Regions from separate parts of the Formivibrio sp. oc-25 genome, predicted to be linked through region 3. Evidence: predicted binding sites of a transcription regulator. Region 3 holds the regulator's gene; each other region holds the start of a gene.
The links. The regulator HrcA, encoded in region 3, represses chaperone genes, less so after heat shock. The targets are predictions, from matches to a motif close to ATTAGCACTCGNNNNNNNCGAGTGCTAAT.
Positions count from the first base shown of each region.

Region 1: a site for HrcA is predicted at 1,717-1,745, ahead of rpoH (RNA polymerase sigma factor RpoH). Genes of this name have one in related genera too.
Region 2: a site for HrcA is predicted at 1,367-1,395, ahead of AC0KVQ_RS00030 (co-chaperone GroES). Genes of this name have one in related genera too.

Region 1 covers NZ_JBVVOL010000002.1:112,647-115,926, reverse strand. Annotated here, with positions in the region: gene AC0KVQ_RS01990 (multifunctional CCA addition/repair protein) at 1-737, shown strand, start outside; gene rpoH (RNA polymerase sigma factor RpoH) at 808-1,668, opposite strand; gene ftsX (permease-like cell division protein FtsX) at 1,854-2,756, opposite strand; gene ftsE (cell division ATP-binding protein FtsE) at 2,767-3,280, opposite strand, start outside.
Region 2 covers NZ_JBVVOL010000001.1:4,906-8,185, forward strand. Annotated here, with positions in the region: gene groL (chaperonin GroEL) at 1-934, opposite strand, end outside; gene AC0KVQ_RS00030 (co-chaperone GroES) at 1,006-1,296, opposite strand; gene AC0KVQ_RS00035 (hypothetical protein) at 1,497-2,084, shown strand; gene AC0KVQ_RS00040 (ankyrin repeat domain-containing protein) at 2,236-3,280, shown strand, end outside.
Region 3 covers NZ_JBVVOL010000003.1:196,380-199,659, forward strand. Annotated here, with positions in the region: gene mltB (lytic murein transglycosylase B) at 1-854, opposite strand, end outside; gene hrcA (heat-inducible transcriptional repressor HrcA) at 865-1,893, opposite strand; gene AC0KVQ_RS03425 (NAD(+) kinase) at 1,984-2,859, shown strand; gene recN (DNA repair protein RecN) at 2,872-3,280, shown strand, end outside.

The DNA.
Region 1 (3,280 bases), on a different contig from region 3:
CCAATGGCGAGGTGGATCATCTGGTGCCCGAACGCATGTGGCAGGAAATCAGCCGCGGGCTGATGGAAGCCACCCCGGCGCGCATGTTCGAAGTCTTGCGCGAATGTGGCGCACTGGCACGCATCGCCCCGGAAATCGACGCACTGTTCGGTGTGCCGGAGCGCCTGGATTACCACCCGGAAGGCGACAGTGGCAAGCATACCCTGCTGGTGCTTGATGCCGCAGCACGATTGGATTTGCCGCTGGCGGCACGCTTTGCCGCGCTGTGCCACGATCTTGGCAAGGCGCTCACGCCTGCGGACTTGCTGCCGCGTCATATCGGGCACGACAAGCGCGGACACGAGCCGATTCAGGATCTATGCGAACGACTGCGCGTACCGGTCGACTGCCGCGAACTGGCGCTGATGGCCTGCCGTGAACACATTCTGATTCATCGCTCGCGCGAATTGCGCCCGGATACGCTGGTCGATCTGTTTCTGCGCTGCGATGCCTTGCGCCGGCCGGAGCGTTTTGCCTGGCTGGTCGAGGTCTGTCGCGCGGATGCGCAAGGACGAGAGGGTTATGCCAATGCAGGCTACCCTCAGGCCACCTATCTGCGCGACATGCTTGCCACAGCGGCGAGTATTGATGCCGGCGCCATTGCCCGTGCCTGTCTGGATAAAAGCCGGATTGCCGATGCTGTGCTGGCAGCGAGGGTGGCCGCTGTCAGACAAATGCATTTGTCTGCCAAGGGCTGAAAACAACGCGGCGGGCTCATCGGCCCGCCGTCTTTATGTGCAAGTGAGGCTTGGGTGTATCAAACCAGGATCAGACCATTGCCGGGAGCAATGTCTGCTTCATTTTTTGCAGTGCCTTGACTTCAATCTGGCGAATGCGCTCGGCGGAAACATTGTATTCTGCAGCCAGATCATGCAAGGTCAGGCTTTCGCCCTCCTCGGCCAGCCAACGCGTTTCGACGATACGGCGGCTGCGGTCATCCAGACTATCCAGAGCATCCTGCAAGCCTTCTGATTGCAGCAAATCAAACGCGCGCCGCTGCAAGGTCTGGGTCGGTTCGTTATCGTGATCGGCCAGCCAATCGATCGGTGCCTGATGACCATCCTCATCGTTGTCGTCAGCCATCAACGCCACGTCCTGGCCGGTCATGCGCACTTCCATTTCCAGCACTTCTTCCGGCTTCACACCAAGGTCATCGGCAATCTGCTGGGCTTCCTTGTGGGTCAGCGCGGCAAAGCCGGTTTTCATCGAGCGCAGGTTGAAGAACAGCTTGCGCTGTGCCTTGGTTGTGGCCACGCGCACCAGACGCCAGTTGCGCAGGATGTATTCGTGAATTTCCGCCTTGATCCAGTGCACTGCAAAGGAAAACAGGCGCACACCCCGATTGGGCTCGAACCGCTTAACCGCCTTCATCAGGCCGATATTGCCTTCCTGGATCAGATCAGCCTGCGGCAGGCCATAACCGGAATAACCACGCGCAATAGACACCACCACGCGCAGGTGCGACAACACCAGTTGGCGTGCAGCATCCACATCACCCTGGGCTTGCAAACGCTCGGCCAGTTCGATTTCTTCTTCGGCGGTAAGCATCGGGATGGCATTGACGCGCTGGATATAACTCTCGATGCTGTCACCACCAGACAGTACAGGTAGGGCAAGCGCGGTTCCCATGAATACAGACCTCCTTAGTCATACAGCCCACAATGACGGCTGCGTCATTTTATCACTCGCCACTAGAGAGTGCTAAAAATGGATAAAGTTCACAGGTCCATTGCACCATAGCGCTGAGTGATATGCACGGCAATTATTCCAATACGAACGATAGGCATGCCCTATCAGGACCATGCTACCCGGCACTACAGTAGCTTACGCAGATGCTGGCGCACCGCCAGCCAGGCACCGGCCAGACACAGCGCGGCCACCGCGCCGCAAACCACCAGCAGCTCCAGCCAGCCCGGCAACATCAACTGGAATTGCTGGCCATAGGCTTCGGCCAGATCGCGTACCTCCGGATTCAGACGCCAGAATGCCAACCAGGCAATGCCGCACGCCAAGAGACCACCCAGCAAACCGTGCGCCAGTGCAAAATGCATAAAGGGCCGGCGAATGAATGCATCGGTTGCGCCAATCAGCTTGGATACTTCAATTTCCTCCTGGCGCGTCAGGATCTGCATGCGGATGGTATTGCCGGTGATCAACACCAGCGCCACCGCCAGCAAAGCCACTACTGCCTGGAAGATCGCCAGGCCGAGCGCAACGAGCTTTTCCAGGCGTCGCGCCCAGGCCGAATCAAGCTGGACTTCTTCCACGCCTGCGACAACCGCGAGCTCCTTTTGCAAAGCCTCCAGCGTTTCCGCCCGGTTATCCCTGGCCGTCAGTACGATGGCATCAGGCAAGGGATTTTCCGACAAGCCCGCCAGCAGATCGCCCATGCCGGAAGACTGTTGCAACTGCTTGAGCGCATCGTCTTTCGGAACGTAGCGGTGCGAGGCGATTCTGGCATCCTTGCCAGCCAGATCGCGCAAGGCGGCCAGCTCATCGGGCGTTGCACTGCTGCGCATAAAGACGGTGATTTGCGGCTCGACCGGCAAAGTCGAGACCACGCCAGATAGGCTTGCCACAACCAGCCAGACGCCAAGCGGCGCGGCAGCGGCGATGGCGATCACCAGAAGATTCAGCGCTGAAGTCAAAGGACGCTTCAGCATCCCGGCCAGGGTTCGCTTGAATGACAGCCAGTGCTGGTGGAATCCGTTTTTCATCCTGTTCCTTTCAGGCAGTGAACTGGCCATGTTTCAGGCGCAGGATACGGCGGCCGTAATCGGCCATCAGCGATTCATCATGCGCCGAGATCACCAGCGTCACGCCAACCTGATGGAATGACTTGAACAGCTCAAGGATATCGTGCGCATAGTCGCGGTCCAGATTGGCTGTCGGCTCGTCAGCCAGCAGGAATGCCGGACGGTGCACCACCGCGCGTGCGATGCACAGGCGCTGCTGCTCGCCGCCGGAGAGCGCAATCGGATTGAGCTTTTCCTTGCCGGCCAAGCCAACCTTGTCGAGCGCCGCCAGCACGCGGCGCTTGGCCTCGCGGCTGTCATAGCCAATGATATCGAGCGGCAGACGCACGTTATCGTAGACATTGCGGTCAAACAGGATCTTGTGATCCTGGAAGATCAGGCCGATATTGCGCCGCACGTACGGAATCGAGCCACGGCGCATGCTGCCGATATTCTGGCCATTTACCAGCACCGCCCCTCCGGTCGGGCGCTCGATACCGGCGATC
Region 2 (3,280 bases), on a different contig from region 3:
CTTTTTCCAGGGTCAGGCCAACTTCTTCGGCGATCACGGTGCCGCCGGTCAGGATGGCGATATCTTCCAGCATGGCCTTGCGACGATCGCCAAAGCCCGGAGCCTTCACAGCCACAACCTTCAGGATGCCGCGGATGGTGTTCACTACCAGGGTAGCCAGCGCTTCGCCATCGACGTCTTCAGCAACGATCAGCAGCGGCTTGCCGGTCTTGGCAACTTGCTCCAGTACCGGCAGCAGGTCGCGGATGTTGGAGATCTTCTTGTCGTACAGCAGTACGAACGGGCTTTCCAGGGCAGCGATCTGCTTGTCCGGATTGTTGATGAAGTACGGGCTCAGGTAGCCGCGGTCGAATTGCATGCCTTCCACGACATCCAGTTCGTTGTTCAGGCCGGAACCGTCTTCAACGGTGATCACGCCTTCCTTGCCGACCTTGTCCATGGCATCGGCAATGATCTGGCCGATATCGGTGTCGGAGTTGGCGGAAATGGAGCCTACCTGGGCAATTTCCTTGCTGGTGGTGGTCGGCTTGGCGATGTTCTTCAGTTCGCCAACCAGTGCCACTACGGCCTTGTCGATACCACGCTTCAGATCGGTCGGGTTGAAGCCGGCAGCTACGTACTTCATGCCTTCTTGCACGATGGCTTGGGCCAGCACGGTAGCGGTGGTGGTACCGTCACCGGCGATATCGGAAGTCTTGGAAGCCACTTCCTTCACCAGTTGGGCGCCCATGTTTTCGAACTTGTCCTTCAGTTCGATTTCCTTGGCAACGGAAACGCCATCCTTGGTGATGGTCGGGGCGCCGAAGGAGCGCTCCAGCACAACGTTGCGGCCTTTCGGGCCCAGGGTCACTTTAACGGCATCGGCCAGAACGTTAACGCCAGCCACCATCTTGGCGCGGGCGGAATCACCAAACTTGACTTCTTTTGCAGCCATTTTCAATTCTCCAAAACTTTAGATTGCAGGGCGAGTAAACCCCTGCCTTGAGGAATCACACCAGGCCGGAATCAGGCCTCGACGACGCCCATCACGTCTTCTTCGCGCATCACCAGCAGCTCGTCGCCATTGACCTTGACGGTCTGGCCGCTGTACTTGCCGAAGATCACCTTGTCGCCTACCTTCAGTTGCAGTGCGCGCACGGAACCATCATCCAGCAGCTTGCCGGTGCCCACGGCTACGACTTCGCCCATGTCGGGTTTTTCTGCTGCAGCGCCCGGCAAAACGATACCAGAGGCGGTTTTTTCTTCGGCTTCAACGCGCTTGATTACAACGCGGTCGTGCAACGGACGGATTTTCATGGTGTTAATTCTCCTGTGAAAAATGCTGAGCCAGCACAAAACAGCAACAGTTCAATTGCTTGAAATTACTGTTAGCACTCTCGGCTAACGAGTGCCAATGATAGGGGTGCAGGCAGGGGTTTTCAAGAGGGGAAAGTTTAAAATGTCGATAAGCGTTGGCCGCTAGATTGGGGGCATGATACGCGGCAATAAAAGGGGTGATGATGAGATCGGTAATAGGTTTGCTGTTGTTCGTGCTATCGGTATTGATGTCGACTGCCCGGGCTGATCAGGTGCGTCCGGCACGCGATTACATGCAGGAAGTGGCAAGTGGCAACTATGTCCTGGTGATGCTGGCCAGGCAAGACCGCAGCCTGCTTGATCCGGATGGGCCGGATGATGCGGGATTGATCGAGCGCGATGCAGTGCTTCGCCAGCGCTACAAACAGTCCGGACTGTATCCGGCCGGCGATACGACCCCCTTGTGGGTGATCGATTGGTATGCCTTTACGGTTTTTCCTGCCAGCGATGGGGTTCATCTGGTTCGCCTCGGCCCTTGGGCTTCTTCCCTGGATCAGCTGGCACTGGCTTTCTATGCGAGCGGAGTGGAAATCAAGCGTTACCCGATCAGGGAGCTGGTGGCGGATACATCACGGCTTCGCCGCACCGTCAGTCATTTTTTCTGGCTCGCAGAGCAGCGCTTTGACGATGCCGCCGGCGAGTTCCACCTGAAAACCGTGGATGGGCGGCAATTCCGGTTTTCCATTCGGACTGGCGAAATGTTGTCGGTAATCGATCAGGCCCGTTGAATGCCCAGGCTGATAACCTTAACGGCGTAGTGGTATTAGGGAAAATCCTATACGATGTAAGGAATCAGCTTATTTTGGGTGGATTGGACGGTATATGTGTAAGCATGTTGCATCCGGACAGGGAAGCAGAAGGTCTCTGCCGGTGATGGTGATGTTCTTGTCGGCATGGATTCTGGCGGGTTGTGCCAGTGTGCCGGAGCGTATGACGCAGGCTGCGCTGACCGGGGATACGGCGGCGCTGGATGGCTTGTTGAAGCCGGGCACGACTGAGGTCAATGTTCCGGCTAGCCTGAGCGTGGCCTTGCCCACTTGTCCGGGCCAGAAAATATTGACGCCATTGCAGGCGGCTGCCTGTGCCGGGCAGGTGCCGGCCATCAGGAAGTTATTGGATGGCAAAGCCCAGATCAATCTGGCTACGGCGTCCGGGCTGACGCCGCTGATGCTGGCGATCATCCACGGACGGGATAATGCTGCCCGTTTGCTGGTCGAGGCTGGTGCCGGGCTGGAGTTGACGGATGCCGCCGGCAACACGGCGCTCTTGCTGGCATTGGCAAGGGGAAACAAGCCGCTGGCTGAATTCATGCTCAAGCATGGCGCGTCGTCCAAGGCGCGCAATCGCGTTGGGGATACCGCCGTTCTGCTGGCAAATGATGCCGGCTTGGCCAGGATGCTGGTTGCGCTCGGCGCCGATCCGCTGGCAATCAATGCCGATGGCCAGTCCGGCCTGCATCTGGCGGCAAAAAATGGCAATGCGCCAGCGGCCCAATTCTTTCTGGAGCGTGGCGTCGACGCTGGCCTGAAGGACAAAAATGGCTCGACTGCGCTGGATCTGGCACGGGCCGAAACGTCTGCCCCTGCGGCTGGCAATGACCGCATGGCGCTCGCTGTACGGCGTGGCATCAGTGCGGCAAAGCGCGGGGCAACCCCTGTGGATGCGGTGCAGGTGCAAGGCCGCACCGAGGTTGCGACCGTGATCGCCGCCTGGGTCGATCGCGCGGTCCGCAACGAAATGATGCTGGCTGACCGTACCGCACAGGAGGGTCGCCCCGGCGAGGCGCTGGCATTGTATGCCGCAGCCCTGGCCAAGTCGGCCGAGGCCGGCAGTGCTTCCGAAGGCGAGCTGCGCGTAAAGATCGTGCGTTATGCCGCATCCTTGACGCCGGTGCCTGGGCTGCCGGAAAAAGCGCGCGAACATC
Region 3 (3,280 bases):
GCCATTTCCAGCGGGAACAGGATGGCCGGCTGCGCAGTATCGATGCTGCCGCTCAGGCTGACGCCTTTTGCCATCAGTTCGGCCACGCTGTAATGCAGATTGAATTTGTCGGCGACCAGCCCGTCGATTTCCTTGCCTTCGACCGTTACCGGCAGCATGGTGTCGCCCCCCGCCTGCCAGCCGTGCAGCGCCATATAGCTGGCTACGCTGGCCATCGCATCGGCCGGCGTATTCCAGATATCGTGGCGCCCATCGCCATCCCAGTCCACCGCATAGGCGCGAAACGATGACGGCATGAACTGCGGCCAGCCCATGGCACCGGCATAGGAACCCCTGAACGAGAGCGGATCCTGCTTTTCATCGCGCGCCAAGAGCAGGAATTCGGTCAGCTCCTTGCGGAAGAATTCCGCCCGGCGCGGGTAATCGAATGCGGTGGTGGCCAGCACGTCGAGCACGCGAAAACTGCCGGTATTGCGGCCGTACATCGTTTCGACATTCAGAATGGACACAATGATGGCCGGGTCGACCTGATAAGCCTGGCTGATTTCGTCCAGTACCTTTTCGTTGGCCAGCCAGAAGGCAGCGCCGGCATTGATCCGGCGCGGGTCGATATAGTTGCCACGGAATTCGTGCCAGGGCCGGCTGGTGGAGGGCCGATCGAAGATCTGCAGGATATGCGGTTTGGGCTCGATTTTGCTGAAGATCTCAACGAGCTGTGTCTCGTCAAAACCATGTTCGGTCGCGATCACGTTCAGGTAATCGCGTACTTCCGGCCGGGCGATCAGGGCTTCGTCGGCATGGGCGAACAGGCCGGTCAGTGCCAGCGCCAGGGTGGCAAGCGTTTTTTTCAGCATGGGAATCCGTTTATTGTGAGAGCGCGCTCGATAGCAGGCGCGCGGTAATGTCGACGATCGGGATCACGCGGTCGTAGGCCATGCGGGTCGGGCCGATCACGCCCAGCGTGCCGACGACTGCGCCGTTGACCTGATAGGGCGCGGCGATGACCGAGCATTCGTCCAGCGGGGCGATGCCGGATTCCTGGCCGATATAGATCTGTACGCCCTGGGCACGGTTGCCCAGTTCCAGCAGTTGCAACAGCGAGGTTTTCTGCTCGAACAGTGCAAACAGCTGCTTCATGCGCGTGACATTGGAAGAAAGATCACCGATATCGAGCAAGTGATGCTCGCCGGCGATGACCACATTGTCTACCTCGTTGGTGATGCTGTGGGAAACCGCCACGGCGGCATTCATCAGGCCGACGATATCGCTTTTCAGGCGAATGAGCTCGCTTTGCACCAGCTGCACCAGGCTGATAAGTGTTTTGCCGGCGCAGTGCTGGTTGAGGAAGTTGCTGGCTTCGAGCAGCTCGTTCTGGCCGAACTGGCGCTCGGTCTGGATGATGCGGTTCTGCACATCGCCATCGCCAGTCACCAGAATCAGCAGCACGCGCTTGTCGGAAAGCTGCAGGAATTCAATGTGCTTGAGCGTGATCTCGTGGCGCTTGGGTGACATCACCACGCCGGCAAAGTGCGTGAGCTGCGATAGCAGCTGCGAGGCAGCAGCGATGGTGCGCTGCGGGCTATCCACCGGCAGGTGTTCCTCGATCTCGCGGATTTCCAGTTTTTGCAGCGGTTGCACCGCCAGCAGCGAATCGACAAACAGGCGATATCCGCGCACGGTCGGGATGCGGCCGGCGGACGTGTGCGGGCTGGTCACAAAGCCCAGATCTTCCAGTTCGGCCATGACATTGCGGATCGTGGCCGGGCTGACATCCAGGCCGGAGTATTGCGACAGGGTTTTCGAGCCAACGGGCTGGCCGTCGGCAATATAGCGCTCGATCAGCGTTTTCAGCAGGATCTGGGCTCGATCGTTCGGCATGGCAGAGCGGCGCATGCGATTGTCTCCGGTTGTCGCGTATTCAGGCTGGATTTTAGCGCGGGTTGTGTGTTTAATGCGTTCCACCACCATCGCAGATTATCCGATATGAACAGTCTCTTCAAAACCATCGTCCTGATCGGCCGCCCTTCCACGCCAACGCTGAAGGATCCGATCATGCGCCTGGTGGAAATGCTGCCTGCGCACGGTGTGCGCGTGCTGATCGAGGAGCAGACCGCCGGCGAGCATGAATTGGTGCAACACCAATCGGTCAGCCGGGAAAATGTCGGCAAGCTCGCTGATCTGGTGATTTCGCTCGGTGGCGATGGCGTGATGCTCGGTGCCGCACGCCTGTGCGCGCCATACCATGTGCCGCTGATTGGCGTGAATCTCGGGCGGCTGGGTTTCCTGACCGATATCGCCATGACAGCGATGGAACAGCAGGTCACCGATATCCTGCATGGCGAATTCACGCCGGAAGACCGCATCATGCTCGAATCGGTGGTGGTGCGCGATGGCAAGGAAATCGACCGCCAGCTCGCTTTCAACGATGTGGTGATGTGCAGGGGCAATACCGGGGCGATGATTGATTTCGAGCTGTTCATCGATGGCAATTTCGTGTGCAGTCAACGCGGTGATGGTTTGATCGCTTCCACGCCCACGGGTTCCACTGCCTATGCGCTGGCTTCAGGCGGGCCGATCCTGCATCCGAGCCTGCCGGCGATTGCACTGGTGCCGATCTGCCCGCAATCGCTCTCCAATCGCCCTATCGTGGTTACCGATACCAGCATGGTCGAACTCTTGCTGACCAAGGCGCATGATGTGCACGCCTATTACGACAACCAGTACGATTGCCGCCTGCAGGAACGTGACCGCCTGATGGTGCGCCGCTTCCGCAATACGCTGCGCATCCTGCATCCGCATAATTATCACTACTACGATACCCTGCGCGAAAAACTGCGCTGGGGTGAACAATTCGTCTGATTCTTCCCGCCTATGTTGCTGACGCTTGCTCTGCGTAATTTCGTGATCGTCCGTGAGCTGGAACTCGAATTCCAGCACGGGCTGACGGTTCTCACCGGCGAAACCGGCGCCGGCAAATCCATCCTGATCGACGCGCTTGGCTTGCTGCTCGGTGATCGCGCCGATGCTGGCGTGGTGCGCCATGGCGCGGACAAGGCCGAATTGCAGGCTACGTTTGCCTTGAGCGGCTTGTCGGGTGCACAGGGTTGGCTGGCCGATAACGAGCTCGCCGGCGATGACGCGGAAACCTTGCTGCTGCGCCGGGTGATCGACGGCAGCGGCAAATCGCGCGCGTGGATCAATGGCGCGCAGGCAACCCTGGCGCAACTGAAAGAGCTGGGTGAAATGCTGGTCGAAATCCACGGTCAGCACGAGCACCAAT